One region of the Brevibacillus sp. BC25 genome, then DNA from elsewhere that is predicted to be linked to it. Evidence: predicted binding sites of a transcription regulator. Region 1 holds the regulator's gene; each other region holds the start of a gene.

Region 1 (3,280 bases):
CTATTTCCCATGCCTCGTTCAAACAAAACCCGGGTAATAGTACCTGTATTCGAATGTGGTCTTCTTCATTAACCATAATGCTGACAGACTCATCTTCACGAAGTAATACCGCACCTTTGCGAGACTCCTCTGCCAGATGAGGGCTAATCAGATGCTTTTCTACGAGCACCCTTTTTTCTAACGGATTAATTTGGTCCATATGGATGACCTGAAGCTGATGCCTTTTGCGCATTGCCTCCGAATCGCTTACTTCCGTTACCTTTCTGACGACTTCCTCGCCCTGCGAGTCCGTTGCCAATAACGGAAAGGGGTGCTGGCGCAGGTTACGGGCGATACGCAGCCGTGTACTAATGACAATGTCGGAATCAGGACCTTCTCCTTTCATCCAATTGCTCCACGGGTTTTGCATAAACTGCTTTTGGGACATAACCAGCTAACCTCCTTTGCTACGATTGGGCCATTTTTTGTTCCAATGCTCGAATTCGATCGCGCATTTCTGCTGCCTTCTCGAACTCTTCACTGGCGACATGACTTTGCAGCGCTTGCTTTAGTTGCTCCAGCTCTTTGCGGATCTTCAGTTTGCCACCGGTCCGCTCTGGTACTTTTCCACTATGCTGTGTGTTTCCATGAATTCGGCGGAAAAGGGGGTCCAGTCGATCACCCAAAAAGGTGTAGCAATCACTACAGCCAAATCGGCCGCTTTTACTAAATTGAGAATATGTGAGTCCACATGTTTCGCATTGAAGCGGCTTATTTGTTGCCGTTTCGCGTCCATTCTTTTGCATGGGATCAAATTTTAAAAGTCCTGACAGGAGATTGTTGATGCTGAAGTTGTGAAAGCCGGTAAAGACGTCCCCTTTTTCATGAGCACACTGCTCGCAAATATGGTATTCGGTTTTTTCGCCATTGACGATTTTCGTCAAATGAAGTGTCGCCGGTCGTTTTCCGCATTCCTCACAGTTCATAACAGCATACCTCCTTTTACTTCAACAAGATTGCTGCGATCATCTGCTTTAAAATATTTGCCCGCAAACGATCCCGCAATTCAGCTTCTAGCGTCAATACGTTTCGCGAGGTAGCGATTTTCATCAAGGTTGCTTCTCTGATGTTGACTAATCCTTCCTCAAATAGTCTTTCTACGATCGCATTTCCCACGCTCTGACTGATGCTCTCACCAATTAGTTCTTCTGTTAGCAATTCCTGCAAGCGCGCTTTACTGACAATCTGCACCTTGCGTATGCGAATATACCCGCCGCCCCCGCGCTTACTCTCTACAATGTATCCTTTTTGAACGGTAAAGCGCGTATTGATGACGTAATTGATCTGAGACGGCACACATTGAAAATGGTCGGCAAGCTCACTACGCTGAATCTCGATCGATCCATTGGGACTGTTTGTAATGATGCCTTTCAAGTGATGTTCAATGATGTCCGAGATGTTACGCAAGTCATCGCCTCCTATTCCTCTGTGTATGTTCTTATGAGGTTACCTAATTGACTTTGACTATCTTTGACGTTAATTATAATGGGTTTAATGCGTGCCCGCAAGTGTCCCTTACACATTCTAGTGTGGGCAAAAGAGGGTCGCTTGAAACTTGGACATGATCAACAAAAAAACCACTCACTGAGGAATGGTTTATGTTTGTTCTTGTGTATTGGTGTCGATTGCTGGCAAATGATTCAGTAGCTGAGAGAAGCTGGTGATGATGACATCTGCCCTATCAAGCTCGCCTGGTCTCGCGAAACCAAAGTCGCATCCAATGGTAAATAAACCGTTTGTCTTGCCAGCTTCCACGTCGGAGTGACGATCTCCTACCATGATGGCCTGCTCGATTTTGTAATCAGACAACAATTTTGCAACCAGGTCATTTTTGGAATGCGTACGGAAACGGCCAGCTGAGTACAGATCGGTCATCAGCGGCTTTAACTCGTATTCCTGACAAATGGCATCGATATACTCTTCCTGCCCATTGCTTGCTACAAACAAAGCAAATCCTTTCTCACGCAGCGTTTCCAAGGTTGATTTTACATCCGGATATAGCTCGGTCACTCTTTCTTTGAGTAACTGGATTTCATTGTCTAGCAAGAAGGCGTCGGCTGAGCGAATGGCTTCCTCACTCGCACCCGGCAGTAATTTGTCCCAGATCTGCTCGATCGTCATTCCCAGTACATTGATCAGTTCACGTTCGTCAGGGGTTTCCCCTTGCCATAGTCCTTTTTGACGAAGCTGGTCAAACGTTCGAATAAATGCGGGGGTCGACAGCTTTTCTGTTTGCAGTAACGTGCCATCCATATCAAATAATATGGCGAATGGTACAGTCATGGGTTCCTCCATTTTATCTGGCTAGGCAGCTATTCTACTTCTCCTGGCAACATATTCATATCATCCATGATGAACTCGGTAATTCGTTGTGCAGCATCTGGCTTCGAGATTTTCTGTCCCATTCTACGCATATAATCCACCTTGGACGGGCTATGCAATAGTTCATCGATAAAGTAAATCAATTGCTCTGACAGATTCGCATGTACCGCACATCCATTATTGAGCAAAAAGTGGCTGTTCCTCTCTTCCTGTCCAGGCAGAGGGTTGTAAACAATCATGGGTACCCGTTTACTCATTACTTCAGCTGATGTAAGTCCGCCTGATTTGGTGACAATTAAATCAGCCGTCTCCAAGTATTCGTGGAAGTTATTGATGAATTTTAGTGGAACGACTTCATGGCGATACGTACGATTTATCACTTTATTGTACAGCTTGTCGTTTGTCCCTGTTAACACAAAGGTTTTCAGAGGAATGTTAATCTCTTCTAGCCCATCTAATACCTTTTCCATCGAACCAAGACCCAATCCGCCCCCTGAAAGAATAATGCTCTTTTGTCCAGGAGCAAGACCAAGCTTTCCCCGAATCAGTTCGGGTTCCAATGGCAAACTGAATTTTTTCATGATGGGAATGCCCATCGGAATGAATTTTTGATGGTCCTGTCGATAAACGTCTAACAGGTAATACAGTTGTTCATGGCCGATGAAGTAATAATTGATATGGTGATTAATCCATGAAGGATGGATGGTATAGTCAGTAATAATTGTATAGATTGGTTCCTTCCAATCATTTCTCCCTTTCAGTACGGAGAGCATACAGCTTGCAAACGGATGCGTAGCAATAAAGGCATCAGGCTGTACACTGTTGATCAGCTTTTTCAGTTTGTTTGCCAATAACTTATTCATCAGCACATTCATATCGAAGAAACGGGTTTTTTCTGTATTATGGTAAATTCTGCCCC
Region 2 (3,280 bases), on a different contig from region 1:
AAATTGCTTTTTCACTTCTTCCGCAAGACCTTGTCCATAAGCAGCCTTGTCATGCATAACGAAAGCCGTTTTTACATTCAACTGATTTTTGGCAAAAATAGCAGCCTTGGAGCCTTGTTGATCATCACGCGCACAAATGCGGTGTACGATCTTCTTACCTTGCTCAGTCAAATCTGATCCCGTTGCGGAAGGAGATACCATTACGAGCTTCTCTTGCTCGTATTGCGCTGCTGCTGTAATCGAAGCACCTGTTGTAGCATGGCCAACTACTCCGACTACGTCAGGATTTGAAATCAACATTTGTGCGACTGCTACCCCTTGTTTCGGGTCAGCTTGGTCATCTTGCGCGGACAATTGAATGTCAAAGCCAAGTGCTTTGAATGCTTCTGTCTTTTCTTTCAACGCATATTCAGCACCAGCTTTTGCTGTGCTTCCGTAATCGGAGTACTGACCAGACATCGGACCAACTACAGCAATCACGAGCTTCTCAGTAGCTCCGCTTGCACCGCCCGTGCTTCCTCCGCTATTGTTGCTCGGTTGTGGTGTCGCGCTTTGTCCACCCGTCCCCGTACCTCCACCGCAGCCCGCGAGCAATGTGCTCAGAGCAAATGTTGCAGCCAGTATCGACAATGATTTCTGTTTTTTCATAGCAAAACATCCCCCTCTTTATTTATGAGCAAACTATGAATCACAATCTTATTGTAGGATATTTTAGAAAATTTGCAATAGAAATGATTGAAAGAAGAATCAATTAAAGAACCTCTATCGCTGGCTGCTAATAGAGGCGTACACGTGGTGTATTGAGGCAGATAGCCACTTCTACGCTTAGAAGTGGCTATCTTGATGAGAAGTATCCGATTGACTATTAGGAATTAATTGGAATGCTCAGCTTGTAAGTGAGCGTTTTTGCATCGTACTCTACTTTTGCACCCAATTCTTGGGCGATGAATACGAGAGGAACGAGCACTGCTCCGGTCACTGGACGCGGCGGATTTGCTACACTGGTTTCTTTGCCGTTTTTATAAGCAAAGTTTTTGTTTTCGTACATACGCAGAGCGTACTGGTTGTCTTTGGCAACAAGCAGAGATTTGGTCGTGCTATCCCATGCTGCAGTACCACCCAAAGCAATCGCCAATGTGCTCGAATTCACATACACAACACCATTTTCAGTAACGATTTCTTGTGGGAATGGGAACTCCTTACCGTTTAGCTGAACTTTGATTTTTTGTTGCTGTACAGGAGCAGGAGCAGATTGGGCAAACGCAGCCGTTGCTGCTACACTTCCTGTTAGAAGAGCCGCTGTAAGCATCATTGTAGAAAACTTGCGAAGCATAATAAACACCCCTTAAATATCATGAAATGAATTCCAATTTTGTAAGGTTCGACACGAATCAACTTTTTCCTTCTTTTTTATTCCATACATTTCCTATGTAATTCTCTCCCCAAACATGACAAGACTAGGAAATAAAATATATATCCCACGAACAAATGTTTTTGTGCACAACCTGTGCATAACATTGTGGATAACTTTCGAAAGTGAGGCTTACCATGGCAGGGGAACGTTTTTTTCTCATTTATCAAGAGGCCAGTGACGAAGAATGCTTATTGACCATTGAACCATATAAAGACCAACAGGAGCTGGCGGAAGCCATCAATCAACTGCAAGCCAAACAAATCGATGAATATACGATCATCAAGGGAAAAAAGATGAAAGCCACGTTGAAACTCGCCGTCGATTTGGCCGAGGCCGATGAGAATTCCAAGGAATGAATGTTTTCTTTTTCGAGTACGTTTAGACAGAGGGAAATTGGCAAACATGGTAGTGAGGGCACGCACTTATGTGTTTGACCTTCATTGACCTTTTGTGTATGATATTGTTACAAAGAGAGGAGGAAGACTAGATGCATATGAATTTAATTCCAACCGTCATTGAACAGACGAACCGTGGGGAACGTGCTTACGACATTTATTCCCGCCTGCTCAAAGACCGCATCATCTTTCTGGGAACCCCAATCAACGACACCGTAGCCAATATCGTTGTGGCACAGTTGTTGTTCCTTCAGGCGGAAGATCCGGAGAAAGACATTCACTTGTACATAAACAGCCCAGGCGGTTCAATTACTGCTGGTATGGCAATTTACGATACTATGCACTTCATCAAGCCAGATGTATCCACCATTTGTATCGGAATGGCTGCTTCGATGGGAGCATTCCTGCTGGCTGCTGGGGCAAAAGGCAAACGCTTTGCTCTGCCAAACAGTGAAGTCATGATCCACCAACCATTGGGTGGAGCACAAGGTCAAGCGAGCGACATTGAGATTGCCGCAAAACGTATTTTGAAGATGCGTGATCATCTGAACACCATCCTGGCTGAACGCACTGGACAGCCTTTGGAGCGCATCCAAAAGGATACCGATCGCGACAACTTCCTCTCTGCCGCAGAAGCAGTAGAGTACGGATTGATTGACAAAGTCATCACTTCTGAACCATCTTCCAAAAAATAAGAGATACGTAGTAAAAAAAGAAGCACTCGTGCCTGGACTACAGGCCGAGTGTTTTTTTGTATGCCGAGCAAACCCCAAGAGGCTTCCCTTGGTTTGCACGGCTATTTCGATGGATCATGGTGATACTTCCATTAACTGACTGACATAGACTGTCCGGCTATGTCCCGGATTTTTTTCCTCATGCACACGTGCAGTTGATGTTTTTTCGTCTACAGCATCGATCCAAACGGCTTGTCCTTCGTACTCTACCTTGATATGGTCGTCGGAGCTCATGATGGCTTGTGCTCTCGTTACATTCATAAGCGGCTCCCTATTGCTCATCTTCAAGAGCTTGCTTGGCCGACGACGCCCCTGTCATCGTGTCTACAGTCGTTTCTTCAATCAGGCCGTTTTGGTCGGAAACAACTCCGCCCCCCAGTCCCTCGTTTACCATCCGATCAATGTCCATATCATAACAATCGCGGCCTTCGTAACACTTATCACGGTTACTCATGTGTCATTCCTCCTTCATGCAATATACATGGTTAGAAATGCCCTGCCCGAAGTGAATTGATACATATTCATCAAGATGACCAACAAAAAAAGACACTTCCCTATAAGGGAAAAGTGTCTCTCGTAACTCTATTCTTCCTTGCTTACCAGATTCGTAAGGCTGGTGACTGCCTGGGAGGCATCCGGCCCTTCTGCCAAAATGGTAATTTCCGTTCCAGAGCTGATTGCGAGGCTCATGATACCCATGATGCTTTTCGCATTGACCTTCTTGGTGCCTTTTTCTA
Region 3 (3,280 bases), on a different contig from region 1:
ACAAATCCAAAGGGATGTTTGCTGATCAATGCGGGATTGGAACGGGCAAAAGACGATCCCAAGATTGAAGAAATCGTCTCCAGACATGTTGAACTTCTAAAGCAAACCATGGAAAAAGTGATGGAGGAAGGCTTGCGAACGGGCGAAATTCCCCAAAAACGATCTGCTGTGGATTTGGCTAGCCTATTTTTAAGCAGTTACTACGGCTTCCGTGTGTTGAATACATCCACACAAAATCGGACATTGGCTGAACAAATCATGAATGGCACCATGGAATCTATCTTCGGCGCGTAATGCGCTCTTTTTTTTGAGTTATTTTTGTACCGATTGTTACAATAATTAGTAAGGAGTGTTCCTTCATGCCATCGATGATTTATTTGTTAGCGGTAGCGATTTTTGCGATGACGACTTCTGAATTTATGGTGGCCGGGATGATGAATGAGCTTGCCGATGATTTCGGTGTATCGATCCCCTCCATCGGGTATTTCATTACGGCGTATGCGGGTGCCATGGTGATAGGAGGCCCCATCCTAACAGCAACTCTCCTGCACATTCGCCGAAAACAAGCGCTGCTTTCTTTGGTTGCCGTCTTCTTTATTGGTCAAGCGTTAGGAGCAATGGCTTGGAGTTACGAGTCGATGATGCTTGCGCGTATCATTACGGGTATTGCTTCATCCGCAGCGTTTGGCATCTCCGTCAGTATTTCAGCCAGCTTGGTTCCCCCACATTCACGGGGAAAGGCGGCTTCGATTGTTTTGGCAGGCTTAATGATTGCTACTGTCATAGGGCTCCCTCTGACAACTGTTATTGCACAATATTTCGGCTGGAGAATGAGCTTTTGGGCTGTTGCGGTAGTCGTATTATTATCAGGGATCTTGATTCAATGGTTTCTTCCTTCCTCCGCACAAAAAGACCAGATGAACGGAAAGGATGAGCTTGCCAGGTTTCAAAATCCGCACCTTTGGGCCGCGTATACAACGAGTATGCTGATCATTGGCGGTACCTTCGCAGCGTTTAGTTATTTTACTCCGATTCTTACCGGTGTAACTGCATTTTCGGATGCGAGTATCCCGTATTTGCTTGCCCTTTATGGGATCGCGACCGTGATCGGAAATATCGTAATTGGCAGACTTGCTGATCGTTTTACCATGCGAATCCTTGTAGCGGGATTAAGTATACTCTTAGCGGCATTGGTTCTGTTTGCCGTAGGTGCCGAAAATAAATGGATCGCTGTACTGTCCATTGTTCTGATTGGCTTGACGGGTGTAGCGATGAATCCAGCCATGATCGCACGAGTCATGAATACAGCAGGCAGTGGGACGATGGTAAACACTGTGCATACTTCCTTTATTACATTGGGTGTTGCCATTGGTTCTTCCTTAGGCGGGATCGGGATCAGTAGTGGCTATGGGCTTGTTTCACCATTGTGGGTAGGCGCTTGTTTAGCTGTTATCGGGTTACTTTCAATCGTTCCCTATCTGCAAAAGAGCAAAGTGTAAAAAACCATACAATCCCTCTTGAAAGTCAAAGAAGGTCAAACTATAATAAGGTCAACGAAGGTCAGGAAAGGTCAAAGATCTTCTGAATTCCAAAACAACGCTTTTGGGGGGATTGAATATGCATTGTGAAATCTGCAAACAACGAGAAGCAACTGTGACTGTTCATATACGCGTACAAAATCAGCAACAAAAATACGATCTGTGCCAGGATTGCAAAACAAAGCTGACCAACCAAATGGGAGTGGGCATGGGCTTTAGTCCTTTCTCCTCCTTCTCTGGACTGGATGAGTTCCTGCAAGGCTTTGCCCAAGGCCAGGTGAATCCGGGCAAATCTTCTAGCCAACCGCGACCACAAGCACCAGAGCGTGGTGGAGGCATCCTCGATGACCTGGGGCGTAATCTCAACGACTCGGCACGTGCCGGACTGATTGATCCTGTGATTGGACGCGAACAGGAGATTGAGCGTGTCATTGAGATTTTGAACCGACGCAACAAAAACAATCCGGTTCTGATCGGGGAGCCAGGGGTCGGGAAGACGGCGATTGCGGAGGGTCTCGCCCTGCGTATTACGGAAGGGCAAATACCGACCAAGTTGAAAAACAAGCAGGTGTACATTTTAGATGTCGCCTCTCTGGTTGCAGGGACGGGAATTCGCGGACAGTTCGAGGAAAAAATGAAGCAAGTGATTGCCGAGCTGCAAAAACGCAAAAACGTCATCCTGTTTGTGGATGAGATTCATCTCTTGGTGGGAGCAGGTTCTGCGGAAGGATCTATGGATGCGGGGAACATCCTGAAGCCTGCACTGGCTCGCGGTGAGTTGCAGCTGATTGGGGCAACTACGTTAAAAGAGTATCGCGTGATTGAAAAAGACGCTGCTCTGGAGCGTCGCCTGCAGCCAGTCATGGTCAAGGAACCAACCGTAGAACAATCCATCGAGATTTTAAAAGGATTGCGTCCGAAATACGAAGCATTTCACCAAGTCGCTTACTCGGATGATGTCATCCGTGCCTCCGTGGAATACTCCCATCGTTACATCCAGGATCGATTCTTGCCTGACAAGGCGATTGATCTCATGGATGAAGTGGGCTCGCGCTTGAATCTGAGATCCTCCGCGGTTGATACGGCAGAGCTGCATGAGCGGCTGGCGCAAATCAATCAGGAGAAAAAGGAAGCGACAGAGCAAGAGGCATACGAACGAGCTGCTCGTCTGAGAGACGAGGAAGCGGGCATTTTAGAGAAGCTGGATCAGATTGAGGGCAAGGAGCAACGCGTCCAGGTTGACGTCACGGACATCCAGGCCTTGATCGAGCAAAAGACTGGGATTCCTGTTACCAAGCTGCAAAGTGATGAGCAGATGAAAATGAAAAACTTGGCAGCTCATTTGGAAGCAAAAATCATTGGGCAATCCGAGGCGGTCACACAAGTAGCGAAGGCGATTCGACGCAGTCGTGCAGGTCTGAAACCGAAAAACAGACCGATTGCTTCCTTCCTGTTCGTCGGTCCAACTGGCGTAGGGAAGACAGAGCTGTCCAAAGCATTGGCAGAGGAGCTGTTTGGTACCCGCGATTCCATGATCCGTCTCGATATGAGTGAGTACATGGAGAAGCACTCGGTATCCAAATTGATCGGTTCTCCTCCTGGTTACGTCGGTCATGAAGAAGCAGGTCAGCTGACAGAGCGCGTACGCCGCAATCCGTACAGCATTATCCTGCTGGATGAGATCGAAAAAGCACACCCGGACGTGATGCACATGTTCCTGCAAATTCTGGAGGATGGTCGTC

The links. Region 1 encodes CtsR, which represses protease genes until heat stress. Its sites were predicted from a motif close to ATGGTCAATAAAGGTCAAACA; they were not measured.
Region 2: a site for CtsR is predicted at 1,842-1,862, ahead of clpP (ATP-dependent Clp endopeptidase proteolytic subunit ClpP). Genes of this name have one in related genera too.
Region 3: a site for CtsR is predicted at 1,557-1,577, ahead of PMI05_RS18850 (ATP-dependent Clp protease ATP-binding subunit). Genes of this name have one in related genera too.

Annotation. Positions count from the first base shown of each region.
Region 1 is NZ_AKIX01000007.1:459-3,738, reverse strand. It holds gene PMI05_RS01145 (protein arginine kinase) at 1-427, opposite strand, end outside; gene PMI05_RS01140 (UvrB/UvrC motif-containing protein) at 447-965, opposite strand; gene PMI05_RS01135 (CtsR family transcriptional regulator) at 982-1,446, opposite strand; gene PMI05_RS01130 (HAD hydrolase-like protein) at 1,636-2,322, opposite strand; gene PMI05_RS01125 (UDP-N-acetylglucosamine--LPS N-acetylglucosamine transferase) at 2,352-3,280, opposite strand, start outside.
Region 2 is NZ_AKIX01000032.1:6,295-9,574, reverse strand. It holds gene PMI05_RS09675 (branched-chain amino acid ABC transporter substrate-binding protein) at 1-648, opposite strand, end outside; gene PMI05_RS09670 (copper amine oxidase N-terminal domain-containing protein) at 866-1,333, opposite strand; gene PMI05_RS09665 (hypothetical protein) at 1,549-1,770, shown strand; gene clpP (ATP-dependent Clp endopeptidase proteolytic subunit ClpP) at 1,902-2,504, shown strand; gene PMI05_RS09655 (H-type small acid-soluble spore protein) at 2,619-2,804, opposite strand; gene PMI05_RS09650 (hypothetical protein) at 2,815-2,997, opposite strand; gene PMI05_RS09645 (HPr family phosphocarrier protein) at 3,126-3,280, opposite strand, start outside.
Region 3 is NZ_AKIX01000068.1:23,007-26,286, reverse strand. It holds gene PMI05_RS18860 (TetR/AcrR family transcriptional regulator) at 1-294, shown strand, start outside; gene PMI05_RS18855 (MFS transporter) at 360-1,499, shown strand; gene PMI05_RS18850 (ATP-dependent Clp protease ATP-binding subunit) at 1,618-3,280, shown strand, end outside.